Regions from separate parts of the Paenibacillus sp. RC334 genome, predicted to be linked through region 3. Evidence: riboswitches for the same ligand, from Rfam matches in the RefSeq annotation. Region 3 holds a riboswitch; each other region holds the start of a gene.
What was found. Region 3 has a riboswitch for thiamine pyrophosphate ahead of thiC (phosphomethylpyrimidine synthase ThiC). Riboswitches for the same ligand answer to the same signal wherever they lie in the genome.

Region 1 (10,673 bases), 380 kb from region 3:
AGAAAGTATTGAATTAATAACAAGTCCAGGGGATATATTTCAGCTTATTGCTACTTCTAAAGGGAGAGATAGAACATTTTCAATATTATCTCGGAAACTATCGACAGTAGACTCTGTTCTATGGACTTTTCCAGTTGCATTTTACGGGACTGTTAATGAGTTAGTCAGAGAACGTATTAATTTAGGAGCGAAATTAGAATCGGGATTTATAGAATGTAATATTGAATGTCATGAAACATCTGTTATGGATTTAACGAATAGTGTGAAACAACAGGAGAAAATTGGAGAAGTAGAAGAAGAACGAGCAGTTGAAATCATGTTTAGAACTAAAGTACTCAATGATGAAGTAGAGCAAAAGTATTTGATTACCGATTCACAAAGAGTTATGCGAAGAGATCGGAAAAATGTTATTTTCAAGACAAATCTGGTATCTCCTGTGGATCATCGTGTAATGCCTATCTCAGCAAAAGCGATTTCAGCAACTATTATGTCGGGGAATAAAAATAGTATCATCAACTTACTTCAAGATTTTGATGAGAATATTGAGGGAATAGAGATATTAGATCCTAATGGCAACAGATCTACTCCTTATTTTAAGCATAGGACGATGGGGTATGTTCCGATTACGGTCTATGGTGATGGTGTGCGGAGAATTTTAACTATTGCGACCGCTATATTACAGTCTAAAAACGGTGTGTTGCTAATAGATGAAGTTGAAACTGCTATACATTCTAAACTATTTAGAAAGTTCTTTGATTGGCTTGTCAGCAATTGTAAAGATTTTAATGTACAGCTGTTTGTAACAACTCATAGTTTAGAAGCCATTGATGCGATATTATCAGCAGATACAGAAAATTTAAACGAGCTTACTACCTATAGATTAGAGAAACCTTCGTCGGATAGTAGAACATATTCAAAAAGGTTTATAGGTGAGGATATGTACTCATTGAGATATGAGCTGGGTCAGGATGTGAGGTAAGCAAAATGGAATATGCATATTTGGTTGTCGAAGGTCCTCACGATGTTGAAGTAGTGGGGAAAGTTTTGAAATCGAATGGTTTTAAAAGAGTTCAACAACTTTCTAAATTAGACGAGTACTGGCTAGATATAATACCAAAGAACTTTCCTCCTGAAGGCGATTTACTAAAAAGAGTTTCTATTCCAGTTTTCTTTCAGAGCAACAACTTCTCAGTCGCTGTACACTCTGCCGGAGGAATAACCAAAATAGCAAAAGTGTTGAGGTTAACTTTGTTAAATATTTTGAAGAAGGAAAATGGTTTTTTAAGTGCAGTTGGCGTTCTGATTGACGCGGATGATGAAGAAGCCAAGATAAGTTGTCAAAATATAATTCAGACTTTAGGAGATGACGACTTAGCGTTTTCGAATATAGGATCTCCAGGTGAGATTATAGAAAATATCCCTCGTATAGGAATACATGTTTTCCCTAATAATAGAGATAAAGGCACATTGGAGGATGCATTAATTCAGTGTGCTGAAGTTGTGTATCCAGAGATTTTAAAAGGTGCCTTAAACTATGTGAATAATATCGATGATCAGTATAGACATAATTGGGGAGTAACAGACGAGGCAAAAGTTGTAGTTGGTTGCATAGCTAATATTTTAAAGCCAGGAAAAGCAAATCAAGTCTCTATACAAGACAATGATTGGATTTCCTCAAGCACATTGGGCCTGATACCAGTCAAAGAAATTACTGACTTTTTGAAAAACTTACTAAGGTACTGAGTGGATGTAGAAAGAACTTTGACTCATATAATATTTATAAGATTTGGGTAGCGACATTATTAGAATACAAACAGACTGTTTCTTAGCAAGTACGCAGGGATTTAACCTCCAGCGTGCTTGCCTTTTTGCTATGTTCAGCTTTTTTTATCAATGCTGTCACCCTTCATCCTGTCGGGTTGCTTATCCTACGCTAAAGTTTCATAATATTTGTAGGAGTGCCATGCAAGCATGCAAGAATTTCTTCGTATGCTCACAGCTTGACGCAGATAAAGAGCTTATATTATGGATTAGGGGTGAAGCAGTCATGAATGATACGATTTCCTTGTTGATGAATCATCGGTCTGTACGAAAATTCAAGTCAGATGCCGTTACTGACGAGCAGCTCGCAGCTATTGTGGGAGCAGGCCAGATGGCTTCCTCGTCCAGCAATGTACAGGCTTATACCGTCATTGCCGTTACAGAGCCTTCTTTGAAAACAAAGCTGGCTGAGTTGGCAGGTGGCCAGGCTTACGTTGAGCAATGCCCGGCGTTCCTCGTGTGGTGTGCAGATTTGTACCGCTTGAAGCAGGTCACAGTTCACCATCAACCGGGCAAGTCCTCCTATGAAGGTTCCGTCGAAAATTACACGGTTGCGACCATTGATGCCGCGTTAGCTGCACAGAATGCAGCGGTAGCCGCCGAATCACTCGGTTTGGGCATTGTCTACATCGGGGGCATCCGTACAAAAATAGCCGAGGTATCCGAGCTGTTGGGATTGCCTGAGCTGGTATATCCAGTGTTCGGTATGTGTATTGGTGTACCGGATCAGGAAGAGGGTTTACGTCCACGTCTTCCACTGTCCGGTGTTTTGCATATGAACGGCTACGACAAAAATCAGACGATGAAAGCTGTGGATCTGTATGATCACACATCGGCTGAATATTTGAAGGAACGCACAGGTGGCCAGCGGTCTACCCCATGGTCAGAGCAGATGGCAGCAAGACTGACCGAGCCTGCACGTTTGCAGATGAAGTCTTTTTTGGAGCAAAAGGGATTTTTGAAGCAATAAAAGTAGAGCAGACATAAAAATAAAGCAGGGACCTATTCACAACTTATAGATCCATGCACAGGCTTAAAAATACAAAGAACCTCCGGTTACGCTGGCAATAGGATGCGTACTCGGAGGTTCTTTGCTTATGCTGTAAACGACTTTATAAATTAGACAGTGCGTAAAAGCGTCTCGTATTGTCATAAAATAATTGCCGAACAACAGTTTCATTTTGACCTGTCAGCTTGCTATACGCCCGAATGACTTCGGCGGTCATGCATGGATGGGTCTGTTGTTCGGAAAAAGGCCCTTCAAAGGGCCAAGGGCCGTCCGTTTCCGCCATCACCTGACCGAGAGGATACTGTGTTGCCAAACTTCGGATTTCATCCTCATACAAGAGATCCGGTGTGAAGGAGACATAATAGCCGTTACGGGCCATGCGTTCGGTCGTGGCGGCAGAGCCTTTAAACCAATGGAAATGCGCCTGCGTGACGCCGTGGCGTTCCAGTAAATCGCAGGCAATGTCCGCGTCCTCATAGACGGCATGCAGCACAATCGGCTTGTTATGTTTTCCCGCAAATCGGACAAAACGTTCCAGCAGTTCTATGTAAGGAGCAAGGTCAAAGGAAACGCCTCTCTCCAAGGCTTCCAGCCGATTATAATAGGGCAAGCCGACTTCACCTACGGCGACCATATGCTCTGCATGCTTGTCCATCCAGTCGAACAACAGATTAAGCTCAGCTTGCGGTGGAAGAGGCTGTTCGGGATGAAAGCCAAAGGCGGGTCGTACCAGCCCGGGAAAACGCTCAGACAAGCACAAATTGGCCCGGCTGGAGGCGAGATGCATGGACACGGCTATGACGGCTTCGACACTGCTATCTGCAAGCGAAGCGAGCAATAGCTCTTGCTGCTCAGACGGATAGCTATCCACATGAATGTGCGCGTCGATTAGAGGCGCGGGTGCTGGCGTCGTCGTTGGTGCTGCCGTGTCCAGTTTTTTATCCTTCGAGTCATTCATAACGGCTTCGCCCCATTACCTGAAGTATCCTCACGGACGCCTCCAGTGTTGTCCGTGTCGCCTTCCAGTCTGTGCTTTTCCTCGCGCATCCAGCCTGTCATTTTCCGCTTCCATTCGATAAAGCGCGGGTCGAGGGTGATTTCTTCCCTGCGAGGGCGAGGGAAGGGAACGTCTACGACGTGTATCACCGAAGCAGGTCGTGCTGACAGTACATAGATACGGTCGGAGAGCAGCAACGCTTCCTCAATGCTGTGGGTAATAAACAGCACAGAGCGGCGGTTCTTCTCCCACATCCGCAGGAGCCATTGTTGCATGTCTCCGCGCGTCAGCGCGTCCAGTGCGCTGAACGGCTCATCCAGCAGCATCAGCTCTTGCGGACTGAGTAGCGCGCGCAGGAAAGCCGCCCGCTGCTGCATGCCGCCAGAGAGCGTATGCGGATACGCCTTAGCGAATGGGCCAAGCCCGACCTGCTCCAGCCATTGCAGGGCTTCCTTACGGCGTTCGCGTTCGCTGCTGTGCCGGAGCTGCGCTGTTGTATCTTTACGCCGCGCATTTTCCTGCCCGAGCAGCACGTTGTCCAGCGTGGTACGCCACGGGAAAAGCGCGGGCTGTTGAGGCATATAGCTGATATGCCCGCGTTCCCCAGTCACGTCCTGTCCGTTCATACGGATGTGCCCCAGCTGCGGCTTGAGCAGCCCACCGATGATGTGAAACAGCGTGCTTTTGCCGCTGCCGGACGGACCGATCAGGGAGACGAATTCCCCAGGTCGAACGCTCAAGGATACATCCTGCAATACAGGCAGCGAGCTTCGCTTTTCCCGGAAGGCCAGGCTAATACCGTCCAGTTCCAAGGCTGGAGAAGTGGAAGAATGCTCCTGCGGTTCCACGGCTCGTTGTCCACCAGCCATATTTTGCGGTGATAAGTCAGTAGGATGCAGACTCATACGCGCCACGTCCTTTCTTTGGTATCCTTTGGTTCCATTTGGAAGCTATTCCTGGTCGGGTTTCCAACGTACCAGCCATTTTTCCAGCAGTAGAATAGCTACGAACATTAGCAAGCTAAGTGTAACAATAATGCCAATGGCGGCAAAAATCAGATCCGTGCGGTAGGCTGATTTTTGCAAATTCATATAATATCCAATTCCTTCACTGGCTCCGATCCATTCCGCAATGATCGCGCCCATCACGCTGTAGGTGGCGGCAATCTTGATGCCCGAAAATACTTGTGGCAGGGAATGCGGCAGCTCCAGCTTCATGAAAATAGCCATACGGCCTGCGCCCGACATGCGCATATAGCTCATCATCGTGCGGTCCGTCCTCGTCAGCCCGTCCATGGCCGCTACAGCCACAGGAAAAAAGCAGACCAGTGTAATAACCATCAGCTTGGGCAACACGCCAAAACCAAACCACACCATCAGCAATGGGCCGAGAGCGATGGTCGGAATGTTTTGACTAAGAATGAGCAGCGGATACAGAGCCGATTTGAGAAAAGGGATGGTATGAAGAACAATGGCGATCAATAGTCCAGTTGCTGTGCCGATAGCAAATCCCGCCAGCGTTAAGCGAACGGTAGCCCAAGTATGGGCACCAAGCAGCGCCGACTGGGCCATTCCTTCCTGCACGATCAGGGACGGAGCTGGCAGTAACCAGGATTCAACATGTAAATAGGAAACCGCCCCCTGCCAGGCGGCTAAAAAGAAGAGGACCGCCACAAGGGGCGGCCATACGCTTTTCCACCAGGATGCGCTTTTGCCTTTCGGATTCATGGGCGATATTTCTCGGTCAGCTTATCCATGCTGATGCCCTGCGGGTTATGTGCGATTTTGATTTGTGAAATGATGCTTGGACTGCCTGCTTCCGTCAGTGCCTCGTGCATTTCTTTAACCACCTTCAGCAGCTCGTCCAGCTCGCCTTCCATGGTCGTATCCAATGGGTTCACCTGATGTTTGACACCGGAGCGCTGAATAACTTCAATTGCCGTATCTACATATACGTAAGAGTCCTCGTTATTGGGGGTTTTAGGAATTACTTGAATACTGAGCAGTGTGTTAGCCATGTGAATTCACCTGTCCTTCATTGGATTGTTTTTAGGGAAATATGGTGGTTTAAGGCGGGTGAGACCGCTCCGCGTTTCATTTGATCTTACGATCGCTGTTGCCGTGGGATTCATTGAATAAATTTAAAAGGTAAGAATCCCACGGCAAAGGCGAACGCTGCGCTTCTCCAGATTCAAATGAACCGCTGCGCTGCCAACCACCTTAAAACCATCATATTTTTGGGTTTTATTGGTGTGGCATTTTTACAAAAGCAAAATGAACATAAAAACGAAGTGGACGGAATGGTGCTGTACAAGCGTTAGCGGTCGCTTTAAAAGCCTTCCATAGGGAAGCTCGCTTCGGAAGCATCAACCGACTGCGTAGTGGCACAAAGGTACTTTCAAGTTCGATTTACAAGATTAACGCTTGGGCAGGAAGTCGTTTGTGAAGGCTTTATCGACTTCCAAAGGCTTGCTGAGCAGCTTGCGTTCGTACATCCAGTCGGAGTAGTTTTGCCATACTTCCGTTTTTTGTACGCCCCATTGGGCGGCATCGTCCTGATAACGCGGGCTTAGCCATTTTTGGCTGGCGAGTACCAGCTTTTTATCCAGTTCCGGAACCGCTTTGGTCAAGATGTCTGCGGCTTCTTCCGGGTGAGCGATGGTATATTCATAGCCTTGGGCGGTCGCGTCCATGAAGGCCTTGACCAGTTCGGGATCATTTTTAATGGTCTGTTCGTTGCTCACGATGACGGGTGTATAGTAATCCAGACTTTTGGAATAATCTTTTACATACAGCATATCCAGTGGTTCACCCCGTAGTTGGGCTTCAATCCCGGTCCATGCGTAGAAAATCCAGGCAAAGTCGATATCCCGCTTCACGGCTGTAAAATAATCGGCATTACCCATGTTGATGATCTTCACCTTGCTTACATCGCTCTTGTCTGCGTCCATGATGGATTTCATGACCGCTTCTTCTACGGGCGAACCCCAGCCGCCGTATTTTTTACCTTCAAAATCCTTCGGGCTCTTAATCCCGCGGTCAACCGGGGCTGCGAAGCCTGATGTATTATGCTGAATGACCGCAGCGATGGATACGAGCGGTACCCCTTGCGTACGAGCTTGTGTGACTCCCTCCTGATAACTGATACCAAAAGGTACAGCATTGGAAGCAACCATTTGATCGGCTCCGCCCGAACCGGGCTGAACGATCTGGACATTCAAGCCTGCTTTTTCGTAAAATCCTTTGTCCTTGGCGACATAGAGTCCCGTATGATTCGTATTTGGCGTCCAGTCGAGCACGACTTTAACATCCTTGAGTCCCTTGGTCGGGGAGGTCGCTTGGGTATTGGCGGCAGGAGCCGCGCCTTGTGGTGCAGAGGGGGAGCCTCCGCCGCAGGCGGTCAGAGTCAGGGTCATGAGCCACAGACTGATCAGCCCTAGGCTTAACATTTTCATGCGCTTCATCGTTGTGTTCTCTCCTTTTATTACCCGTAATCCGTCGGATCAGACAGCTTATGTTTCCCATTTTACAAAAATAACTTCTGCCGGACGCTATCTGTTCCAACAACATCATCTTCAACAAAAAAAGCGCCCCGATGTTCCGGGACGCTTGCGCTTGTATATACCAAAGTAAGGGATGGCCCGCCGTAATAAGAAAAAAGGGGCGCATCTTGCTTAAGCATTCCTACGCTGGCATTACCCAGATCAGGTTGTAAGGGTCAGTGTCTTGGGACACACTCTCAGCCGGCCGATTCCAGCACCCCTGGCATTGTATAGTCGAATGGGTTATTCAATTCGGGTTTACTACGACGATTATATGCCTAGAAGGCGGGTCTGTCCAGCATTGGGGAAGAAGTGACGGTTCATTTGCTGTACGCTAGGGTACACTTTTACTGTGAGCTTTGTTCTGAAAATGACCATGATCCCATCGGTTGATGTTGTTTTACAGAACTGCCGCAGGTATGGTTTGATGAGCTGGTGTCGGATCATGGCATGGGCATTCACAGGAATTCTAATTTGCGAAAAGGAGTTGTTGTACCGTGGGTAAAACGGAAACATTGGATCGCAGCCAACTGGAACAAGCCATTGTAAAGGCTTTGGATAACAACAAATTTTGCTCGTTGGGTACAGTAGAAGGCGGCAAGCCGAAGGTGCGCTATATGGCTCTTTTTAACGAAGGGCTGAACATTCATCTCGCGACAGATCGCAAAACACATAAGGTGGAAGAGCTGAAGGATAATCCAAACGCTTATCTGCTGCTGGGCTATGAGGTTGGCGGTACGAAGGAAGTCGTGGAGGTTGAGGCTACTGTCCGGGTAACGGCTGACGAGGGACTCCGCAAACAAGTGTGGAATGATTCGTTGAAGGAATGGTTTTCTGGCCCGGATGACCCCGATTATGTCATTCTGGATGTGAATCCGACTCGTATTGAGTATGTGGGTAAGCAAACCGGACGTCAGGTGTGGGAGAAATAGAATTGGATAGAATATGAGGAAACCAGCAATTCTCCGAGTTATTTGGGAGGTTTGCTGGTTTTTATGTTTGCGGAAAATTAATTATTTTTTCATAAATAAATGGAGTAAATGACTACTCTTTTGTCCGGCGTTGGATTAAAATAGGAATGGTGGGCTCAAAGCTTACATATATGTGCAAAAGTATGTGTATGAGGCCTACATCTTAATGAGGAGGGATATATTTTGATATTTCATAAAAAATGGTTTAGAGGGCTTACAGCAGCAGTCGTTGCCTGTAACATGCTGGTGTTTTCAGCCGCTCCGTCTTGGGCTGCCAGCGAATCCAAGGATAGCGGTACAGTGAATTTGCGGATCATGGAAACAACGGATATTCATGCGGCCTTGATGAATTACGATTACTATGCGGACAAGGAAACGAACGAATATGGCTTGATTAACACAGCTGGACTGATCCAGCAGGCGCGCAGTGAAACGAGAAACAGCCTGTTGTTCGATAACGGCGACTTGTTGCAGGGCAATCCACTGGGTGATTATATGGCCAGAAGCAAAACCTTCGAGAAAGAAGGCGGTGTCCATCCAGTCTACAAGATGATGAACTTTATGGGCTATGATGCGGCTACGGTGGGGAACCACGAATTTAACTATGGTCTCGACTTTTTGGAAAGATCACTCAAGGGAGCTGATTTTCCTTACGTAAATGCGAATGTGTATTACGATGATGGGGGCCAAGGGACTAAAAATTATTTTACCCCTTATCGGATTCTTGATAAAACGGTAACGGATGAGAAGGGGAAAGAGTATACGCTCAAAGTGGGCGTGATTGGCTTGGTAACGCCCCAAATTACACAATGGGATGAAGGCAATTTGAAGGGAAAGGTCGTTACCAAGGACATTGTGGAAACGGCAAAAAAGTTTATTCCTCAAATGAAAACCGAGGGTGCTGACATTATTATTGTGCTGGCACACACAGGTTATGAGGATGTACCGCAGACTCCGATGATGGAAAATGCCGTTAAATATTTGAGCAAGGTAGACGGAATTAACGCTATTTTATTTGGACACGCGCATAAATCCTTCCCCGGCCCTGATTTTAAAGAAATGAGCGGTGTAGACCTGGATAAAGGAACGATCAATGGTGTGCCGGCTGTAGAAGCTTCCTCATGGGGCAAGGAGCTAGGTATTATTGACCTGACCCTGGAAAAGAAAAAATACGAGTGGAACGTAACAAATTCACAGTCTGAAGTGCGTCCGGTTGTGAATCCCAAAACTCAGGCTGTGCAGATGAATCCTGAGTTTAAACTGGTAGATGCGATCAAGGAAGAGCATACAGGAACGCTGGATTATGTTCGTCAACCGGTAGGAACCACAACCGCACCGATTAACAGTTATTTTGCATTAGTGCAGGATGACCCATCCATTCAGATTGTGACGAATGCACAAAAATGGTACGTACAGAACCATCTTAAAGGGACCGAATACGAAAATCTTCCCGTATTGTCGGCTGGCGCCCCATTCAAGGCTGGTGGCCGAAACGGTGCCGAGTATTACACCAACATTCCTGAAGGCACGATAGCCATTAAAAACGTGTCCGATCTGTACGTGTACCCGAACACGGTTCAGGCCGTAGAAGTTACCGGTGCTGAAATTCAGGAATGGCTGGAGTGGTCTGCGGGCCAGTTCAACCATATCGATCCAAAGAAAACCGAGGAACAATCGCTGATTAACAAAGATTTCCCTACCTACAATTTTGATGTCATTGACGGTGTGAAGTACCAGATTGATGTGACTCAGCCTGCACGATATGATGCCAAGGGAACCGTTATTGATCCTTCTGCTCATCGTATCAAGGATTTACAATACAACGGGAAAGCAATTGATCCTGCACAGAAATTTATCGTAGCGACCAACAACTATCGTGCTTCCTCATCCAAACTGGCAAATCCGGATGGCAAACGCATTGTGATGGCAGCACCGGACGAAAGCCGCCAAGTCGTTATTGATTACATCCGTACGAACGGAACGATTAATCCGGCTGCGGATGGCAACTGGTCTATTGCTCCTTTCGGTGAGACTAAGGTTACCTTCGAATCCTCGCCTGATGCAAAAGACGTGCTTGCCGGAAACCAGCAAATTTCATTCCTCGGCAGCGCGGCTGACGGCTTTGCAAAATACAGCTTGAAAGCTGGCGCGAAGCCCAATGCAGCAACGACTCCTGTAAAGGAAACCGTGACTCCAGCGAAGGCAACAGCGAAGTCTGCCGTAAAAGCAACCAAACCTGCGGTAGCTCAACCAGCTAAAACAACCAAACCGAAGGCTTCCAAATAAGTCTGGGTTTCTGGGTCCATTTAAATTCAAAATGAAGCAGCAAGTCTC
Region 2 (10,673 bases), 2.3 Mb from region 3:
GATCAAGCCTTGTGTATCAGGCTGCTCATTATCCATATTCAGAAGCAGCAAATTCACAGAATTATCGTCTAAATAAGACTTTCCCTCCGCTATATTGCGGGCGTTAACCACCTGATAGCTTTCCTGCTCCAACTGACGTGTATACGTAGTAGCAGATGCTTCATTCCCATCCACGAGTAAAATTAACGGGTTCATTCTTCTCACCCACCTGTGTTTGGACATAGGACTGCAATATGGATACAGACGTATTTGATACAAACGATTCGAACCTATTTATTATATTGTAACAAAAAAGCAGTGAAATCATTCCACGAAGGAAGACTTCCTGCTTTTACGGTTTAGCCTAAATAGCGGTGATAGATTTTCCTTGCTTCTGTGACGTCTTTTGTTCCGTGTATTAATACTCTCCCATCTGCAAAAATAACTAAACGGTGCGTCCCTACACTAAAAGAAACCAGAAACGGATTTTGCTCCACTGTTCCCTCTTCCAAAGAAGCCAGCCTGTCTGCTGTTTCTTTAAGATTCACCTGTATCGGCTCTGCTGGTCTGATTTGAACGGTATCCCTGCCGCACAGCACATCTGTTTTCTGGCGATGGGCTGCCGACAAATACGGGTAGGTAGGATGAGTGCCACAAGAAGGGCAATTCGCTTTTTTGACGCTGTCCACTGTAATCGCTACGTACTCATTTTGCCATAGATCAAACGAAAGCAGCTTTCCCCTGAGATCATCAGGATATCCGCCGAGTAGCTTGAAAGCTTCCGTGGTCTGGTTGGCCGTAACCATCTGCACCGCCTGTGGAATGATCCCTACGGTATCACAGGTTTCACCGCCGAACGGTACAGCTCCAAGCAGACAATGAAGACAAGGTGTTTTCCCTGGTAAAATAGTATACGTTACCCCATAGCTGCCAACACATCCCCCATAAATCCAGGGAATGCGATGCTTTTGTGCCATATCGTTCATAAGTAGCCGGGTATCAAAGTTGTCGGTGGCATCCATAATGAGGTCTACTCCCTGAATCAGCTCCTCCAATTCCTCTACTCCAACATCCAGTACATGTGCGTGTATGATCGTTTCCGAACTGATTTCCTTTAGTCTTCGCTGGGCAGCTACTGCTTTGGGACACCTCTCTGCGGCGTCACTCTCCTGAAAAAGCTGCTGGCGCTGCAAGTTACTCCACTCCACATAATCCCGGTCTGCGATGGTCACAGTGCCTACGCCTCCGCGAACGAGCGTTTCCGCAATTCCGGTACCCAGCGCTCCAGCGCCTATGATCAGTACGTGGGACGAAGCTAGTCGGCGTTGTCCTTCCGGCCCGAAAGGGGCGAATCTTTCCTGTCTGGAATAGCGATCACTTGGTTGTACTTGTACACCAGCTTTTTCAGTCGCCTTCATGCCTGAACCAAGCCTTCTGTCGGGCTACTTGCAGATGCATAACGTTTTACAGGAATCAGGCCCGCCTCAAAGCCGTATCTGCCCGCGCGAACAGCCAGTTTCATCGCCTCAGCCATTTTCACAGGGTCCTGAGCTCCTGATACAGCTGTATTCAACAGCACGGCATCTGCCCCCAGTTGCATCGCCATTGCTGCATCTCCAGGTGAGCGAATGCCGGCATCGACGATAACCGGAACCTCCGCTTGTTCAATAATGAGTTCCAATGAGAATGGGTTTAGCAGGCCGCGTCCTGTACCAATGGGTGAAGCTCCAGGCATAACAGCATGTACGCCAAGCTTTTGCAGCCTTTTGGCTAGAATCACATCATCCGATATGTAGGGCAGCACGATAAAACCTTCCTCCAGCAGTTTTTCACTGGCCTTGAGTGTTTCAAAAGGATCAGGCAGCAATGTCTTGCTATCCCCAATGACCTCCACCTTAATCATGTCGCACAGACCTGAGGCTCTCGCCAGCTTAGCGATACGCACTGCCTCATCCGCCGTTGTCGCTCCTGCCGTATTGGGAAGCAGCGCATAACGACTCAAATCCAGTGTATCCAGAAAATGTTGCTTATCCCGTTCCTCCAAATTTAATCTTCGCACGGCAAATGTTAATATTTCGGTCTCCGCAGCTTCCACAGCTTTGGATTGAATATCCAGATCAGGGAATTTTCCTGTACCCAATAACAGCCTTGACGTAAAAGATGCTTTACCAATCGTTAACATGATTAACCGCCTCCCACAAAATGTACAATTTCCAAGCTGTCTCCATCCTTCAGTACCGCTTCATCATGATCTTCACGAGTCAATATATGATGATTCAGCTCCACCACTACAGTTTTCACTTTCAAATCCAGCTCTTTCAGCAGTTGATCCACATGAATGATCCGATTGGAAAAGGTCATGTTCTGACCGTTAATCGTCAGCTTCATTCGCTCGCCTCCTTTATACGTTCAGGAGAAAAGCCGCTTATTCCAAGCTCAGCCACACTAGCCCCTTTTAACAGAGCTGCTATCGCACGCCCGGTAGCTTCACTCAGCAACACACCGTTCCGGTAATGCCCGACCGCGGCATATACTCCTTCTACGCCGGGAACAGGCCCAATACAAGGACGCCCCGCCACTGCCTGCGGACGCAAGCCCGCCCAAGTGCATATAAAAGAAGCTTCACGGACGCGAGGCAACCAGGCAGAAGCACGGGCCAGCAGCCCCTCCAGGCTTCCAATGCTCACCTCTTTGTCAAACTGATGCGGCAGACTCGTCGCTCCAATCCAAAGCTCGTTGTTCCGCTTGGGCACTAAGTAAATATCATCGGCGTAAAGGGTATATTCCAACGGATGTTCCTTCAAGGAGACTGAAACAGCCTCACCCTTGACCGGATAAAGCGGATATTCAAAACCGACCTGCTCCAGCAGTCTCATACTATCCAAGCCTCCAGCAATAATGACCTGATCACAGGAAAAAAAGCCACTGTCTGTTTGTACGCCGCAAACTCGCCCATGCTGTACTACAAGTTGCTCCGCCTGTGTACCAGAGCATATTGTTGCTCCCAGTACGACAGCTGCCCCCGTATAAGCACGACAAAGCTGGGCAGGAGAAATCTGTGTCTCCTTTGATCGGTATATAGCCCCGATCACTTGACCATCCAAACCTGGAATTCGGCGAGCCAATTCTCTGGCATCCCACCACACAGGATGATCAACCTCTTGCGCAATAGCCGCATTCCAGCGTTTTTGCCCCTCTGCTTCCGAACGGAAGGGAGTCACAAATCCTTCTGTACGGAATTCCACCGAAACACCAGACAAACGCTCTAGGTCACGAACCAGCTCGGGAAATGCATCCCGGCTTGTGCGAGCGAACTGTGCCAATTCAGGGTCGGTGAATTCTTCACTCTCTGCTGCCAGCATCCCAACCGCAGCCCCTGAGGCTCCCCCGCCCGGAATGAATCGTTCCACCAATATCGTACTGCGACCCTCCTTGGCCACATGATAAGCAATGGAACTACCGATGACACCTCCACCAATCACCAAGCATTCAGCGTGTCCAATAGCTTGTACCTCTGTTTTTATCTCTGGCATATGTTCCATCTCTCCTCTCCACTAACGATTCTGCTTGCAGCGATCTCCTACTTTCATTTCACCACTACATGCTGTGCACTACCCGATCCACCATTCGCTTGTACGCCATCGCAGCCGCAACGGGGGACTCAGCCTCCCAGATGCCGGACATCACCGCAATTCCGCTTGCACCCGCAGTATACAGCTCGTGAATATGGCGTGGTTGTATGCCGCCTAGAGCAATCACAGGAATGTTCAGCAGCCTGCATATGCGCTCAAGCTGTGCTATACCTCGCGGAGTAACACCAGGCTTGCAGTGAGTCTCATACACATGGCCATAGAGTACATAATGCGCTCCTGCCCGTTCGGCAGCCTGTGCCTCCTCCAAGGAATGCACCGACACCCCACAGCGCATATCCTCTGAAAGTAAGCTTTTGACAGCTGCAACAGGTAATCCGTTAGCCGGTAGCTGGATAGCTCCAACGGAGGTAAGCAAAGCAACATCCACCCGGTCATTTACTGCAATTTGCTGTAAAGGAACTCCTCGATTCACCATACTGCGGGTTAAAGCAAGCAATTCAGATGCGCCCTTCTGCTTCAAGCGCACGTGTACATAATGAACATACGGATGAATAGCTGCAGCCACTTGGGCAGTATGTGCATGTGCACTAAAATCGCCTTCCATCGTAATTACGTGCAATTCGATCTTATTCTCACCTCACAATGGACTAAATGGTTGTAAGCTGACCCTGTATCTTTACAGTCTCATATCGTGCTATACGTTATGGACTAACCACGTTTACCAGCAAAAAAATGAAGGGGTACGGTATATGAATACGAATATATGAACAAGAACGAAAACGCAAAAAAACCACTTCCCGAAGGAAGTGGTTTAACGTACGTCCAATAACCAAACGGATCATTATATCCGTATACGTATATCGTCCCACATACAAACAAAGTAATAAATTCGTTACCTCGTTTGTACGGCGCTCACTTCCCTACGCTGGCATAACCCAGATCAGGTGCAAAGGGTCCGAAATCCGTTTATTCCGTCTCAGCCGCATGGGCGGCTCCCCTAGTGTAACTATTTTATTGTATCAGCTAAAGATAGCTTAGCATAATTTCCTAATCCTGCAAACCCTGCTTCTTGTGAAGCTTGGTACAGAACTGGATATTTAGTTGACTTTACTTGTCCATTCTTCCACATTCCACGTTTTGGTTACCCAATCCTCATAAAAGTCCGGTTCGTGAGATACGAGCAGCACCGTTCCTTTGTATTCCTTCAAGGCACGTTTCAACTCATCCTTTGCTTTGATGTCCAAGTGATTGGTAGGCTCATCGAAAAGCACCCAATTGCTTTCCCGCATTAGCAGTTTGCATAGGCGGACTTTGGCCTGCTCACCACCACTGAGCGCGGATAGCGGACGGGTGATATGCTCATTTTTCAAACCGCAACGCGCCAAATGCGCCCGTACTTCATGCTGGTTCAAGTGCGGGAATTCATTCCACACATCCTCAATCGGTGTAACTTTCTCTGCTCGTACCTCTTGCTCAAAATAAGCTGGCTGCAAGAAATCCCCTTGATAGGTCTTGCCGCTGATCGGCGGAATTTTTCCCAGAATGGTTTTGAGCAATGTCGATTTACCGACACCATTGTAGCCCACAATCGCAATTTTATCGCCGCGTTCAATCGTCATGGACATTTTAGGCAACAGGGCATGGGTGTAGCCAATTTCAAAATCAATACCCTCAAACACCGTTTTCCCACTCGCACGTGCTTCTTTAAATTGGAATGTTGGTTTAGCCGCTTCTTCCGGTTTATCGATGCGCTCGATTCGATCAAGCTGCTTCTCACGACTCTTCGCTCGACCTGACGTAGAGGCGCGCGCCTTATTGCGTTGAATGAAATCTTCCTGTTTCTTAATAAAATCCTGCTGCTTCTCATAAGCTTCAATATGCTGGCTTTTGTTCAGGTCTGCCATTTCAAGGAACTTTTCATAGTTGGCTGAATAACGGGTCAGCTTGGCAAATTCAAGATGATAGATGACATTAACGACCTGATTCATAAACTCAGTATCATGAGAAATAAGAATAAACGCATATGGATAATCCTTCAGATAACGTGTAAGCCATTCAATATGCTCTACATCCAAATAGTTGGTAGGCTCATCCAGTAGCAACACATTCGGCTTTTCCAATAGCAGCTTGGCAAGTAGGACCTTCGTCCGTTGTCCACCGCTAAGTGCGGAAACATCCCGCTCCAGTCCTATTGCGGAAAGGCCCAATCCATTCGCCATTTCTTCAACCTTCACATCGATGAGATAAAAATCCCCCATATCCAGTTGTTCCTGAATTTCACCCATCTGTTCCAGCAGCACTTCCAGTTCTTCAGGAGAAGCTTCCCCCATCTTGTCAGTGATCTGCATCATTTCCTTTTCCAATTCCAACAATGGGAGAAAGGCGTCCTTCAGTACATCCCGCACCGTTTTACCAGGTGTCAGCTTGGTGTGCTGATCCAAATACCCATAACGTACACGTGGAGTCCATTCCACTTTGCCTTCATCCTTAAGCAATTTTCCGGTCAGGATGTTCATCAGTGTCGATTTACCAACACCATTGGCTCCCACCAAACCTACACGTTCCCCTCCAAGCAATCGGAAGGATACATTTTTAAACAATGCGCGGTCCCCAAAGTTATGGGATACATTTTCTACAGTCAATAAACTCATAAGCTGTTTTTGGCTCCTTATTGTCATCGGCAATGCCGACTGTTCTTATTTCATATGCATTTCTTTCAAAGCCTTATTGTAGCACATCCAGTAGCCTTATCGGAATATTGAAAATGGGTGAATTTGAAGGATTTTGATATTGTCTGCTTATAAAAAAAGAAAAACCACTCGTAGGAGTGATTTATTTAAAGATTGTTTAAAGATTTATTTATATTCATTATAACATTTATATTCAAAATACCCTGCGGCCGCCGCAGATTTTTCATCCGTAAAACGCTCTGTCGCTTTAAATGGAGCTGGACAAGAATCTCTGTAAAAATATTTCATTCCGGTATCCGGCTCTACGCCGCCGATCATGGCTTGCTTCCTCACGACTCTTCCGCCACCAAACCCATAGTTATTATAGTACCTATCTCCAACCGGAATTCCCTGGATAAACGCCATCAGCCCCACATCATCTACCGTGTTATACCATTCCTCTTGTGAGATAAGCGGTAGCGTGAATGTATAGGATATACCATTATGTGCTGCCTTTTCGTTATGGAGATTAATGAGTCGGCCCAGATCCTCCTGAATGCTGTGGACAATAGTGGAACGTCGTACTTGCTCAAAAGCTTCCGGGTCATTAAGCAACGAGATCGTTGTCTGTCCCTGAAGCTCCTTCTGAAAGCCCTCTATCCACCTGTGATTCCTCGCATCATAGGCATGTACATAATTATCCAAAGTAAACCCTACACTGTTACCTGCTGAATCAACGTAGGCATAAGGTTTTTTTTTCACTCCATTTGGGTCCTTGGACAGCTTGTCCATGCTTATCTGTGTAAGTTACGGAAGCGAACACATAATAGCCGTCATAGTCCAGAATCATAAGTGCAGGCATATAATCCAATAATGCGCGTTGTGCCACTGTATCCCCATCAATTCCCATATTAAGAAAAAGGGTATGCAGGAACGTGTGCAGCGCTTCTTCTTTATCTACACGAAAAAACTTGTCCGATCCATACCCAGCCTCTCGTTCCTGACGCTCATTCTGTGAAAGCACGACACCTGCATCCTGAACTGCGGTACGGAGGGCCGAGGTATATTTCATTTCCAATTGCTGTACTTCGCGCTGATTCTGCACCCGCAGGTCACTAACTACGCCAAAGGGCAAAAACAGCAGGATAAATATAATTGCAAAATCAGTAATCTTCATTCAGAACCATGCCCCCGTAAGAAGCTGTAACCGCCGGTTTGCCGCTATCTGCCCCACCAAGAAGCCATGATTTGTACAAGTCCGCAGGAGTGCGATTCGTATTGTGCACCCGCACTGTAAAATAATCTCCTGACATTATGGTATACCGACGTGTTTGATCTGACTTTGGCTGCTGATTGTCTGGAAACAGTACAGGCAAGATTTGCGGGTTATAGTAACCGTCATATACGGAGGAATAGTAGCCGAGAAAGCTATCCGGCCTCGCCGCATCTGCATAGTCCGGTACATATTTTTTGTGCATATGCTCCAATTCAACCTCATACGTATTACCCGTCAGCTCTAGCTCACGCATAAAATCGTTATACATCGTCGGTGTAATATATCCCTTGGTTCTCACCATATCAACAAAACGTACTGTTGAATGATACGTATTTAACCCGGATATATCGTCCTGTCGTTCAGCGGCTTGAGCTGCGGGCACTATGTACAAGAGCAATACAGCGAGCAGTGCCCCCAACAGCTTGGATATAGATTGAACCACTTCAGTCCTCCCCCAATTTCTCAAAACGTATGGATTGTATATCTCCATACTGATCACGCTGTGGATGCATGGAATATAAAGAGGAAGCATCGAGGGCTGATACATCGGGCTCGAACCGTTCAGAATACATATCGTACACTGTACCATCGACTTGAACAGGAATGCCTTCCTGCAAGTTCATACGAATTGCCTGCATAACTTGAGTTCCTTTGACCCGTTCTGGCATACTCACCTCTAAAGTACGATTGATACGCCCCTCGGAATGTTCCTCCTGCTGCGATCTTAATTTCAGTGTAGTGCCCATCTGACTGGACAACTCTGCTGCCGCTGCACATGCGGTTATAAACAGCGTAACTGACACACCAAGCCGCAGCATACTTGAAGCGTGATCAGACATGCTACCCATCTCCCTTACAATTGATATCCTTACTGTGGTGCTTAGGATTGGGTGAACAATAGCCCGCGTACAACATTCGATTTATCCTTGACGATTTCCGCCTTGAATTTACCACTTGGATTTACGTATTCGTTTTCTTTCTCATTCAGTGTATTCGTTATTTTTCCTGTCTTATCACTTCCACCATTCACCGCTCCATACTGTTCACTGTCTGGGCTAATGTTCAGAGCATTACCATACCACTGACCCGTCATGTTTTTTCCGGTTTTAATCTGAATTCCGAATTGGTCCTTACCTTGAAACTTCCGCAGCGCATTGGTCACTTGGGACCCACTGATCGTTGTACCGTCATATACCGTAAAAGAGGCTTGAGACAACTCGGTCTGGATATCGGCAAAATTGTTTTGTGCCGTTTTGGTTGCCTCCTGTGCCGAAATAAACAAAATAACTACAATTGTGATCAGTGCAATGGTCAAAAATATGCCAGCAGCTACTTTTAAGGCTGTTGATGCGTTATTCATTATTTTTCTCTCCTTAGCTGTGATATCGTAATAGTCGAAATAGAACTACTTACTGAATTTTTTGTATTTGCTCGTAATAGCTATCCATTTGGACAAAGCTCATACCGATCAAAGGGATGACCAAATATAAAAAGATAAGACCGTACATCGGAGCAAAACCGATCATCCTTCCCCAGATGGCCTTGCTGTCTATAATTTTTTTCATACTCCTGTTTTCTTTGTTCAAAATAGTAAGACATATGGGAATCCAAATCGTCGAAGGCCTCGCGAATCGTAATTTTGCCCAAAGACAGATGCAGCTTGTCCACCAAGCGTTGAAATTCGGGGAGTGGCGCTTCTTCTTTCAACAAGTCAAGTGCTGCCTCAGGCCCGTGCTCATAATGAAGCAAGCATTTTTGTAAAGGTCTTTTGAAAATAACCGAAAATCGGTTCAGCCATTCCAATATTTCCTCAACAGACATTCGTTCCATGGCTCGCAAAATTGAAATGACCGTCTGAAACTGGTAAACCTCATGCCTCATATCCAAGCGCCGCATTTTTCGCTGCAAATACAACAAGAGCATAGGCATCTGATAGGCTACATACCCGGCAACCAAACTAATCAGCACTTCCCACCACTTGATGTATTCCGCGTTCCACGCTCCCAGCTTTTGCAGAATACGACGCGTATTTTCTGAAAGCTGCTCCGGAGTTTTTCTGCCACCATAAACGTGCTCCAGCGCTGCGTACGTCTGCTCATAGGTGCTGTCCGCCCTCATATTTAGCGCATGCATCATTTTGCGGTCAATCTCACTCTGCTTTAAAGCTTCTTTTTCCTCCACCGGACTCAAACGTCCAAACATTTGGCCCGATTGAACCGGAGCGTGAAGAATATGTGTTTTCTCAGCTTCATGTAATATAAATACCGTACTAATGCTGAGCACCAAGCCTGCGATAAAAAGAGTGATTCTGCGTATGTACAGCCACTCCAGCTTGACCTCTGCACCGCTTTCCTTTAGCAGCCGGGTCAGTTGGAAATAAGAGGGCATATGCTGCTGCGGAATTAAAGCATCCACCACATTACGAATAATGGGCAAACGGTACAGCTTTTGCTCCCAGACCCGCCGTCCTTTGCCCGCACGATATCCAGTCTCGTCAGTCTGTTGCAGCTTTTGTAGCAGGAAGTAAGATACAATAATTACAATATAGACGGACAATTTTGTGATAAAGCCCCATTTCCCCTGATAAAACTCATCCATAGATGGAAAGCTGGACCTTGCCCATCTTTCGATTGGCATTGTAAAAAAAACAGGTGCAAGTGCGATCACATTTAAACTTTTGAGCAGGTAGTCCAGTTTATTTCTCCGCAGCAGTTCCAGTTGGATTTCGCGCGCAAGACTGCCAAGTCCCTTTAAATAAATGGAGCCTCCCTCTTCAATCCGGTCACCAAACTCCATTACCATATATGAAATACCGGCAAATGCTTTTAAAAACCGATTAGGAGCGGACTCATAGTATCTTTCCAGCGCTTCGTGCGGATCAGCGTCCGTCAGCGCCTCATGAATAAGTCGCGCATGCCTTCCAGCCTCAGCCCCTGCCAAATCGGCCGCCTCGGATATTGCCTCTTCCACCATGCCGTGCTGATGATAATGATGGCGTACATTGGCGAACAATTCGATCATCTGTGCAAGCAGTCTTTTTTCCATCCGGCTAATCGCCATATCCAAAATGAGACTGTTAATCACCACTCCGCATAACAGAGCCAGTACGGCAAACTCTAGCCCCGGTTTCATCATAAGCAACACAACGCCGCTACA
Region 3 (10,673 bases):
CCGGCTTGTGCTTGTGCAGCCGCCGCCGACCGCTCCCATTGACGATGCCACGCCTGATCTGCCGGATCAAGGGCGCTTCGCTGCTCTTCAAGCAGCTCTATAGCGGTGCGTTCCGTCTGTTCGAATACCGTCCTCCAGTCATCCAGCAGCCGCACGTAGGCAGGCTCCAGGCCCTCTGTAGCGGACTTAATCACTTCCACATGCCAGCTTTCCTGCTGTTTCCAATGCCGGATTTCCTCCAGCACACGTAAGGGCAGGAAAGACCCGTAAGTACTCAGCATCGTTTTTACCTCCCGTATCCCACTATGGCTATCCGGGCTGGTCCCAAGAACCTGACCCGGATGCATACGTACCCAGTATATTCGCCGTCTCATCGGGAATATGTCTATAAACTCCCCGATCCGGCGCGGACATGTAATGTGGGGCAATGAATACATAGTTGGACGCAAAAAAAGAAGCCTCGCTGCGGCACGGGTTAAGTGTCCACAGACGGGCTTCTCTATGTTGAAAGGAATATGGCTTCTAAAATAGACCCCTTACTTCGTAGTCGTTTGTTTACTGGCATTAGCGATAGTTTTCTTGTCCTCCAGCTCTTGTACACCGCTTAAAAACGTCGATACCCGCCGCAAATACTCACGTGGATGCTCCCTGAAAATAAGCTCATGCAGCCCGTTTTTGACAATCCATACACTGGAAAGCGAGTTGGTTTGATTGGCAGCGAGCTTTTCCGCAATCGGGTAAGGAGCCTTTTCATCCTGCGTCCCATGTACAAACATGATCGGGAACGGATAGTTTTCCGCTTTGACCTCTTGGTATGGAATCTGATGCAGGCTGGTACCGTTCAAGACTGGAAACAGCAGCTCCAGAATTTCCAGAGATGGATGGCGCGGCAGATCAATTTGATTATGAATGTTATGGTACAGCGTATCCGGCTCCAGGAGGAAGGTGCTGTCCAAAATCATGGCGTCCACATCTTTGGTTTGCAAGCCCGCCTGAAGAGCAGTTCCTGCCCCCATCGAGAAGCCCCATACGATAATCTCCGAGGAACCGCGTTGCTTCGCAAGCTGGATCGCCCCGAGAAGCTGCTGGGATTCCGCTTTGCCTCCGGTTGCGACGGCTTTGCTATTTTGTGATGCGAATCCGTAATCGAACATGACAACGTTAAAATTCAAACGGTGGGCATAATGCGCCAGATCATACATCGGAATCCAGCTTTCTTCGCGGTTGGCCCCATAACCGTGGCTGAAAATAATCGTTTTCTTCGATTGATCCGCCGGGATATACCAGCCCTGCACCATCCGGCTGCCGTCCTTGGCGGGGAAGCTGACATCCTCGTAGGGCATTCCTTTGGCCTGCATCGGGTTCGAGTACAGTGGCGCGACGGTTGGATTCGTCAGTACCCATGCGATATAGGCGTGCAGGGTAATAAAGCAAAACAATAGAAAAAATACGACCGACAGCAGCAAGGCAATAACGACATGCTTGATTCGCAGCAGCCGGGGGTTGATCAGTGGGGTGGACGGCTCATGGACAGCATGCTGTAGCTGAGAGCTGCGCTGGGATGTCGAAATCATGTAAGAGCCTCCTTATATAAAAATGAACTCCGTTTCATAGAATTCTAGGTACAATTCCACTTGAAAATGATAGTTTATGTCCGTATAGATACCTATTATCGTATGATGCGTGTTATCCAAAGTCAACGGCTGAACCGGAAAAGTAAAAATGATGCAAAGATTTGTCGATGTTTGTTCTCGTTCTGTAATATGGCTGTCACAAAAACATTGGTTTACAGTAGCCGCGACTATTCTATATAATTTATGTAACCATGTTTCATGGTGTGAAACGAATATGGAACAAAGAGGAGCGGTTCACAATGGAAGACCGTAAATTAACGGTTCGCGCCGTGGAGCGTGCGCTTGATATACTGATGTGTTTTACTGGAGATTCCGATCTGGGTCTAACAGAGATTGCTTCCAAAATTGGTTTACATAAAAGTACCGTTCATCGGCTGCTGACCACGCTGGAGGATCGGGGCTTTGTCGTTCGGAATCCCGCAACGGAAAAATACCGGCTCGGCATCCGGATATGGGAGCTATCCACCCATCTGTCGCAAAGCGACGAGCCGGCGATCCTATTACAGCCAGCGATGGAAGGATTGCGTGACCGTCTGGGCGAAACGGTCAGCCTATACCTGCGCGATGGCAGTATGCGTATCCGCATTCAGGCCGTGCAGAGCAATCAGGCGATCCGCCGCGTTGCGCCAGTGGGTGCAAGCATGCCGCTGGCTGTAGGAGCCTCCAGCAAGGTGCTGGCGGCCTTTATGCCGCCGCAGGAGCTGGAAGCCCTGCTAAGCGGGGATGAATGGCCGCCCTCGGTAGACCCGGAGGTCTATAAGGCTCAATTGCAGGATATTCGTGAGAAGGGCTATGCGACCAGCTATGAGGAGCGGGAGCCGGGCGCTGCTGCTGTGGCTGCGCCTATCGTGAATCGGAAGGGACAGGTCGCTGCGGCCTTGTCTGTATCCGGTCCGGTCAGCCGACTAGCGCCCGAGACGTTGCATGATTTTGCACCGATTTTGATCGAGGCGGCAAAGGAAATGGGGCTTATGCTTCCATAATCTTTGGAAAAAGGGACCAGAGAAGGGTTGCCAAAGCCGTAAATTTGAAGTAATCTGATGGGGATGGCGGGTTGTCAGTTATAGCCGCCTCATGCGAATAGAATTATCACAGTTACTGGGGGAGCCTGTAATGCCGGGCTGAGATGGAATCGCACTAGATTCCGGACCCTTTGCACCTGATCTGGATCATACCAGCGTAGGGAAGTAATCGGCCATTGAAATGTATACGTAGCCGCTGTCTATGGCAATGCATCGGAGTATGATTCCGCGTGCGTAGCCGTCTGCATAGCTGTTTCGTTAGATTAGCCGGTTCCCTGGGGAACCGGCTTTTTTGCATAGATCAGCCAGCCTGGGGATGGTTCCGGATCGGTGTGTCATTTCATCGAAACGGGAGGAATGGACAATGAAACCGACAGAAACAGAAGGAACAGCAGGGAACGCAGTGGATGAACAGACAGGAGGGGTGAAGCCCTTTCCGGGGAGCCGCAAGGTATATATTCAAGGCTCGCGGCCGGACATTGCCGTACCGGAGCGTGAAATCGCCCTGCATCCCACACATACGCCACAGGGCACGGAGCATCATGAGCCGTTACGTGTGTACGATACGAGCGGTCCCATGACCGACGAAGCCTATCAGGTCGATATCCGTCAGGGCTTGCCTCAATTACGGCGGGCTTGGGCACTGGAACGGGGCGATGTGGAGGCTTACGAGGGGCGTGCCGTCAAGCCAGAGGATAACGGGTTGAAGCCCGGCTCCAAACGGGAGACGGCTGAATTTCCCGGCGTTACCAACCGTCCGCTCCGTGCGCGGCAAGGGCGTAGTGTAACGCAAATGCATTATGCGCGGCAAGGGATCATTACGCCCGAAATGGAATTTTCATCCATCCGCGAAGGGGTGGAACCTGAGTTTGTTCGACAGGAGTTGGCGGCTGGACGAGCCATTTTGCCTTCAAATATCAACCATCCGGAAAGTGAGCCGATGGTGATTGGGCGTCATTTTCACGTGAAGATTAATGCGAACATTGGTAATTCTGCGGTTACGTCCTCCATCGAGGAGGAAGTGGAGAAAATGACCTGGGCTGTACGCTGGGGCTCGGATACGGTCATGGACCTGTCCACAGGCCGTAACATCCATACGACACGTGAATGGATCATCCGTAACTCCCCTGTGCCGATTGGGACTGTACCACTGTATCAGGCGCTTGAAAAGGTGAACGGCGAAGCCGAGGCGCTAACGTGGGAGCTGTATCGTGACACGCTGATTGAGCAGGCGGAGCAGGGCGTGGACTATTTCACCATTCATGCGGGCGTGCTGCTGCGGTATATTCCGATGACGGCAAGTAGAATGACAGGAATTGTGTCCCGTGGAGGGTCGATTATGGCGGCATGGTGCCTTGCGCACCATCAGGAGAACTTTTTGTACACGCATTTTGAGGAAATATGCGAAATCATGAAAGCCTACGATGTGGCCTTTTCCCTCGGGGATGGTCTGCGTCCGGGTAGTATCTATGATGCGAATGATGAGGCACAGTTTGCTGAGCTGGATACGTTGGGTGAGTTAACGCAAATTGCCTGGAGGCACGACGTTCAGGTCATGATTGAAGGACCGGGACATGTCCCGATGCACAAAATCAAGGAGAATGTGGAACTGCAAATGGAAATTTGCAAGGAAGCTCCCTTTTATACACTGGGACCGCTCACGACGGATATTGCACCCGGATATGATCATATTACCTCGGCTATCGGGGCGGCAATGATCGGTTGGTTCGGGACGTCCATGCTATGCTATGTTACGCCGAAGGAGCATTTGGGCCTGCCGAACAAGGATGATGTCCGCGAGGGTGTCATTACCTACAAAATTGCGGCACATGCTGCCGATCTGGCAAAAGGCCATCCACGGGCGCAGCAGCGGGACGATGCTTTGTCCAAGGCACGCTTTGAATTCCGCTGGCGCGATCAGTTCAATCTTTCGCTCGACCCTGAGCGGGCTCTGTCCTACCATGATGAGACGCTGCCAGCAGAGGGAGCCAAGGAAGCACACTTTTGCTCGATGTGCGGTCCCAAGTTTTGCAGTATGCGTATCACGCAGGACATTCGCGCCTATGCGGCGGATAAGGGGCTGAACACCGAAGAAGCGGTAGCCGCCGGGATGCGTGAGAAGGCAGAGCAGTATCGGGATGACGGGCAGTAAATCCTTAAACTTATGAACGCATGAATAACAAAAGCCGTGGTTCTCTACAGATTGTAGGGGCCACGGCTTTTTAGCTTATGTAAAGCGAGATCATGCAACCGGATAAAGGGCGGCTTTATTTTTTACCCATTTTCTCATTCAAAATGTCCTGAAAGCTGAGCTTCTTCTCCGAGCTGTCTTCTTTCTTCTGCATACTCACCGCGTTGGCACGTTGGTATTGTTGATGGAAAGGCATCAAGGTGTGTACAGTTAAATTCATTGTATTCATGCAGGTAGTTCCTCCAATTCCATTTTGTCAAATTCAGATTGAGTTGCTTAGGACGTCTGTATAGGACTATTCGTATGTACTTGATGTCGTAATACCGGGTAGACTGCTTGGTAATGTTTCAATCATTATAAACGCATTTTTTCAAATTAAAACGCTTTTGACATAAAACAGGAAGATGGTCATATGTGTCCAAAATGAGGATTAGGTGTATGGTCATTCTGAGGGAAAATGTGCCTAGGTCCAGAACAAGGGCCAGAGGCCCGTTTTCTTAGTTTAGTAGTCGGGACCGTGTTTTTTTGTCGAATATCCTTATATAAGTGAGGATTTTGCAAAGTCCTGAAGTCAATATGAAGTCAGTCTGGTGGCGAATTAAAGTGTCAAAGTTGTATTGACTTTATGTTTGGGAGTGGATACCATGAACTGGTTGTAAGCGTGTTTTAGCTACTAGAGTCAGCCAATCCATCTGGCGATTCATCCGTTGAAATGTTTGAGAAAGGACCAGGACATATATGAAAAAAAGAATTGCAGACATCGCATTTATTATTCTGGGTGCGTTTTTTTTCGCGCTGGCTGTTAATCTGTTTGTTATCCCGAATGAGTTTGGCGAGGGGGGTGTTACAGGGGTCACGATTATTTTGTACTACCTGTTTCAGTGGTCCCCTTCGATCGTCAATCTGGTGATCAATGGCTTGCTGCTGATTGTCGGGTATAAATTTTTGGACAAGAGAACGACCCTGTACACCGTGATTGCAGTCGCTTTTAACTCGTTGTTTTTACATTTAACGGCCAACTGGCGGATTGATTCGCATGAGCCGACGATTAACGCCGTATTTGCCGGGGTTTTGGTGGGGATCGGGATTGGTTTGATCGTGCGGGTGGGCGGTACAACAGCAGGAACGGTCATTTTGGCCCGGATCGCCAACAAGTATCTGGATTGGAATATCAGCTATGGTTTGCTGTTTTTTGATCTGATTGTTGCATTTTCATCCTATTTTATTATTGGCCCGGAAAAGCTCATGCTGACCATCGTTATTTTGTACGTCGGTACGAAGGTTATGGATTTCATGATCGAAGGTCTGAATCCGAAGAAAGCGGTCATGATCATTTCGGAGCATCAAAATAAAATTGCAGAAATGGTCATTACCCAAATGGATCGGGGAGTTACAGTCCTGTCAGGCCACGGGTACTACACGAAAAATCCGAAAGAAGTTCTGTATATTGTCATCAGCAAGCAAGAGGTGTCGGCGCTTAAAAAGATTGTGAAGGCTATCGACACAGCAGCGTTTATCACCATTCATGACGTGCGGGACGTGTTCGGAGAGGGTTTTTTGGATATTTCGAAGTAATTGGCGAGTACGAAGGTTATAGGGTAACATGGTTGGAAGTCGGTCCTGAGGGATCGGCTTTTTTGTTTTATATAGATAAAAAATACCCCCGATTCGCAGATAGAGCTGCAATCGGGGGGTTCTTCACATTTGACGTTCAAAAACTTAGTCTGCGATCATTTGACGTAATACGGTTTGCAGAATACCGCCGTTGTGGTAGTAGTCGATATCGACGGTGCTGTCCAGACGGGCAGTTACCGGGAACTCGAACTTCGTGCCATCCTCACGTTTGGCAACAACCGTAAGCTCTTGACCCGGCTTCACGTCATTGTCGATGCCGAGAATATCAAACGTTTCACGGCCGTTCAGACCCAGGCTGGACCAGCCGTTGCCTTCCTGGAATTGCAGTGGAAGCACACCCATACCGACCAGGTTACTGCGGTGAATCCGCTCGAAGCTTTCTGCAATGACGGCTTTGACGCCCAGCAGAAGCGTACCCTTCGCTGCCCAGTCACGTGAGCTGCCTGTGCCGTATTCCTTGCCGGCAATAACGATCAGGTTTTGATCGGCTGCCTGATATTTCATAGATGCATCGTAGATGGACATTTCCTCATCTGTCAGCAAGTATTTGGTCACGCCGCCCTCGGTGCCGGGAGCTACGTTGTTGCGGATACGGATGTTAGCGAACGTACCACGCATCATGACCTCATGGTTGCCCCGACGGGAGCCGTAGGAGTTGAAGTCCTTGCGTTCCACGCCATGCTCCTTCAAGTACAGTCCTGCCGGGCTGGAAGGGGCGATGTTGCCTGCTGGTGAGATATGGTCCGTCGTGACCGAATCATTCAACAGGGCAAGCACACGGGCATTACGGATTTCCTTGATATCCTGTACGCCATCCTGAAGTTTTTCAAAGAATGGTGGATTTTGAATATAAGTTGATTTTTCATCCCATTCATACAGTTCGCCTTCAGGAACCGGAATGGAGTTCCATTTTTCGTTGGCAGTAAATACATTCTCATATTTACGACGGAACATATCCGGGCTGAGAGACAGGCTGATCGCTTCCTTGATCTCCTCGGAGGTTGGCCAGATGTCTTTCAGGTAGACAGGCTGATTGTCCTGATCGTAACCGAGCGGATCATTCACCAAATCAATGTTCACCGTACCTGCCAACGCATAAGCAACAACCAGTGGCGGTGAGCCGAGATAGTTGGCTTTGACCTGCGCATGCACGCGGCCCTCAAAGTTCCGGTTGCCGGAAATGACTGCACCAACCGTCAGATCGTTGTCTGTGATGGCCTGACTCACTTCGTCAGGAAGCGGACCGGAGTTACCGATGCAGGTCGCGCAGCCATAGCCAGCTACATGGAAGCCGAGTGCTTCCAGCGGACCGATCAGCCCTGCTTTTTGCAGGTATTCCGTCACGACAAGGGAGCCCGGCGTCAAGCTGGTTTTCACATAGCCCGGCTTTTTGAGCCCGCGTTGTACTGCCTTTTTGGCGAGCAAGCCTGCGCCCAGCATAACGCTTGGGTTGGAGGTGTTCGTGCAGCTTGTGATAGCCGCAATCACGACTGCGCCAGTACCCAGCTCGCTGGTGGAGCCGTCCGGATGGGTCAGCGGAATTTTCTGCGCGATCTTTTCATCACTCAGTCCGTAGCCGCCTTTGTCCACAGGGGTACGGATAATGCCTTCAAAGGTTTCCTTCATGTGGCTAAGCTCAACACGGTCTTGTGGACGTTTGGGACCAGCGAGACTTGGTACAACCGAAGCAAGATCCAGTTCAATCGTATCGCTGAACACAGGGTCCGGCGTATCGGATGTGCGGAACATGCCTTGCGCTTTGTAATATTCCTCTACAAGACTCACTTGCTCATCAGAACGTCCGGTGCTGCGCAGGTAGGCCAGCGTTTCCGCATCAACCGGGAAGAAGCCAACCGTTGCGCCGTATTCCGGTGCCATATTGGCAACCGTTGCACGGTCAGCCAAGCTGATGTTAGCCAGGCCAGGTCCGTAAAATTCTACGAATTTGCCGACTACGCCTTTTTTACGCAGCATTTGGGTTACAGTGAGTGCCAGATCGGTGGCGGTAGAGCCTTCCGTCAGACTGCCTGTCAGCTTGAAGCCGATAACATCCGGTGTGACAAAATACAGCGGCTGCCCCAGCATACCCGCCTCTGCCTCAATCCCGCCGACGCCCCAGCCTACAACACCCAGACCGTTAATCATCGTCGTATGGGAATCCGTTCCGACGAGGGAATCCGGGAAGACGACGGTTTCGCCGTCAATGGTTTTGGTGGCGGCCACGGATGCCAGATACTCCAGATTGACCTGATGGACGATACCAGTGGACGGCGGCACGGCACGGAAGTTGTTGAACGCCGTTTGCGCCCAGCGCAGAAAACGGTACCGTTCCTCGTTACGCTCAAATTCTACATTAATATTATAGTCCAGCGCTTCACTGGTACCGAAAGCATCGACCATAACCGAGTGGTCGATAACAAGATCGACGGGTACGAGCGGATTGATTTGTTTCGGGTCGCCGCCCGCTTTTTTCACAGTATCGCGCATGGCTGCCAAATCGACAACCACCGGAACGCCAGTAAAATCCTGAAGCACGATGCGTGCAGGGATGAATGGAATTTCCTTGTTGGTGTCACGATCCTCAGCCCAGCCTGTAAGCTGCTGCACATGCTCCTCAGTAATTGCGCGTCCATCGAATTGGCGCACAGCGGCTTCCAGCAACACTTTAATGGAGAAAGGCAGCTTGGCGATACCGTTTTTTCCTTGTTCCTCCAGTGCCTTGAGACTGTAATAACGGTAAGGCTTGCCGTTAACTTCGAGACTGCGGGCAATGGAGAATTGATCTTTTCCTGACATAAGTATTACCTCCTTGAAGTGGATGCTTGGGGAAAATAGGGATGTCGTTTTTTCGACGTCTTGCACAGTTGGTTTAATTTGGTTACGCTCTCATGAAAGCAGCATGGCTGATTTGAAGAATAACCGATTAACCTAAGGATAACCGTTATTTTCATAATAGAGGAGAAGAAGATTTCTAATGGTTTCATTAGGTGAAACCTAATTTCAAAATAATGTTTCTGAATTAAGTATACCGTTTTCAATCGATTCCGTAAAGTTTTTTTGGCCTAATTTATGTGCCGAAGCCTGGAAAATAAAACGTTCCTCTTTCTCGTGTTTCCGTGTTCATACCAAGCTTTAGAGATTCATACTTATAGATAGAGAGCCATATCAGGCTATAGAGGGAAGTAAGAAAGTTATTCAGTATTCCGGCTATTCCCAAACAGGGATGGCGGGACGGAAATGGAGGGACAGGGATGGGGGAGCGGGAATGGAAGCAAGCCCTTTTTGCTTATGTGAACCAATATAACCGGAGTGAGGTGAACGGCGCTCCGCAGCCGGATGAATATCTGGAGGTAGGCCAGCGGATGGAGCGCGCGGCCCGTACGGCCAGATTGGAACAGTGGTATAACGAGCGGAACGCCGCTCCCTTACGTAGTGAAACACGCGCCAAGCCGCTGCGAATTGTACAGGATACGCCAGAGGAGGCTGTGGTGGATGTACAACTGCATGTCCGGCTCTTTTACGAAAAAGGCGGGATGACTCACCGGGAGGATCGGATTGAACGGGAACGTCTGACGTTCACGCGTGAGGGGGAAGCCTGGCAGGTAGCAAGAATCGAGCGTGATCCGGCAGAAAGGAAGCCAGCGGGGGGAGAGGTTCCTTTTGAACAGGCTTCGTTTAATCAGGGAGGGAATCTGCCGCTGCTGAATCAAGGTGTACTGGGCTTTGGCTCATCAGCACGCCCCAGCCGATATCGCCGGGAAGAGGCGGCAGCCTATGCGGATCAGTGGTGGGATAGCTTCAACCCGGAGTTTGAAGGTTTTGATGTGGATTGCACCAATTATATCTCGCAATGCCTCTTTGCAGGGGGAGCACCGATCCACTATACTGGTAAAAGAGAATCGGGCTGGTGGTACAAAGGACGGGTCGCCGGACGTGAGTTGTGGAGCTACAGTTGGGCAGTTTCCAACAGTCTGGAGCGGTATTTGGGCTCCAGCTCGTGGGGGTTGACCGCCGAGCAGGTGAGCCGTCCGGAGCAGCTTATGCTGGGAGATGTCATTTTTTATGATTGGGATGGTGACGGCATCTTTCAGCACAGCACGGTGGTAACGGCCTTTGATGCGGGTGGCATGCCGCTTGTCAATGCGCATACGGTAAGCTCCAGACATCGTTATTGGGACTACAAAAATTCGT

Region 1: it holds a riboswitch for thiamine pyrophosphate, as region 3 does, so the genes downstream of both, QMK20_RS01800 (ABC transporter substrate-binding protein) here and thiC (phosphomethylpyrimidine synthase ThiC) in region 3, are expected to answer to the same signal.
Region 2: it holds a riboswitch for thiamine pyrophosphate, as region 3 does, so the genes downstream of both, QMK20_RS13885 (thiamine phosphate synthase) here and thiC (phosphomethylpyrimidine synthase ThiC) in region 3, are expected to answer to the same signal.

Annotation. Positions count from the first base shown of each region.
Region 1 is NZ_CP125370.1:375,737-386,409, forward strand. Features, by position in the region: gene QMK20_RS01765 (AAA family ATPase) at 1-979, shown strand, start outside; gene QMK20_RS01770 (DUF3226 domain-containing protein) at 985-1,743, shown strand; gene nfsA (oxygen-insensitive NADPH nitroreductase) at 2,048-2,791, shown strand; gene QMK20_RS01780 (TatD family hydrolase) at 2,934-3,788, opposite strand; gene QMK20_RS01785 (ABC transporter ATP-binding protein) at 3,785-4,732, opposite strand; gene QMK20_RS01790 (ABC transporter permease) at 4,778-5,554, opposite strand; gene QMK20_RS01795 (MTH1187 family thiamine-binding protein) at 5,551-5,844, opposite strand; gene QMK20_RS01800 (ABC transporter substrate-binding protein) at 6,244-7,290, opposite strand; TPP riboswitch at 7,491-7,600, opposite strand; gene QMK20_RS01805 (pyridoxamine 5'-phosphate oxidase family protein) at 7,866-8,300, shown strand; gene QMK20_RS01810 (bifunctional 2',3'-cyclic-nucleotide 2'-phosphodiesterase/3'-nucleotidase) at 8,523-10,625, shown strand.
Region 2 is NZ_CP125370.1:3,040,207-3,050,879, forward strand. Features, by position in the region: gene QMK20_RS13860 (response regulator transcription factor) at 1-195, opposite strand, end outside; gene QMK20_RS13865 (ThiF family adenylyltransferase) at 339-1,397, opposite strand; gene QMK20_RS13870 (thiazole synthase) at 1,394-2,161, opposite strand; gene thiS (sulfur carrier protein ThiS) at 2,164-2,367, opposite strand; gene thiO (glycine oxidase ThiO) at 2,364-3,512, opposite strand; gene QMK20_RS13885 (thiamine phosphate synthase) at 3,577-4,191, opposite strand; TPP riboswitch at 4,473-4,581, opposite strand; gene QMK20_RS13890 (ABC-F family ATP-binding cassette domain-containing protein) at 4,670-6,223, opposite strand; partial or broken gene QMK20_RS13895 (hypothetical protein) at 6,428-7,418, opposite strand; gene QMK20_RS13900 (hypothetical protein) at 7,405-7,959, opposite strand; gene QMK20_RS13905 (hypothetical protein) at 7,961-8,356, opposite strand; gene QMK20_RS13910 (hypothetical protein) at 8,398-8,877, opposite strand; partial or broken gene QMK20_RS13915 (hypothetical protein) at 8,927-10,673, opposite strand, start outside.
Region 3 is NZ_CP125370.1:752,509-763,181, forward strand. Features, by position in the region: gene QMK20_RS03660 (Fe-Mn family superoxide dismutase) at 1-281, opposite strand, end outside; gene QMK20_RS03665 (alpha/beta hydrolase) at 537-1,574, opposite strand; gene QMK20_RS03670 (IclR family transcriptional regulator) at 1,874-2,617, shown strand; TPP riboswitch at 2,725-2,837, shown strand; gene thiC (phosphomethylpyrimidine synthase ThiC) at 3,021-4,808, shown strand; gene QMK20_RS03680 (hypothetical protein) at 4,924-5,076, opposite strand; gene QMK20_RS03685 (YitT family protein) at 5,586-6,422, shown strand; gene acnA (aconitate hydratase AcnA) at 6,567-9,278, opposite strand; gene QMK20_RS03695 (amidase domain-containing protein) at 9,734-10,673, shown strand, end outside.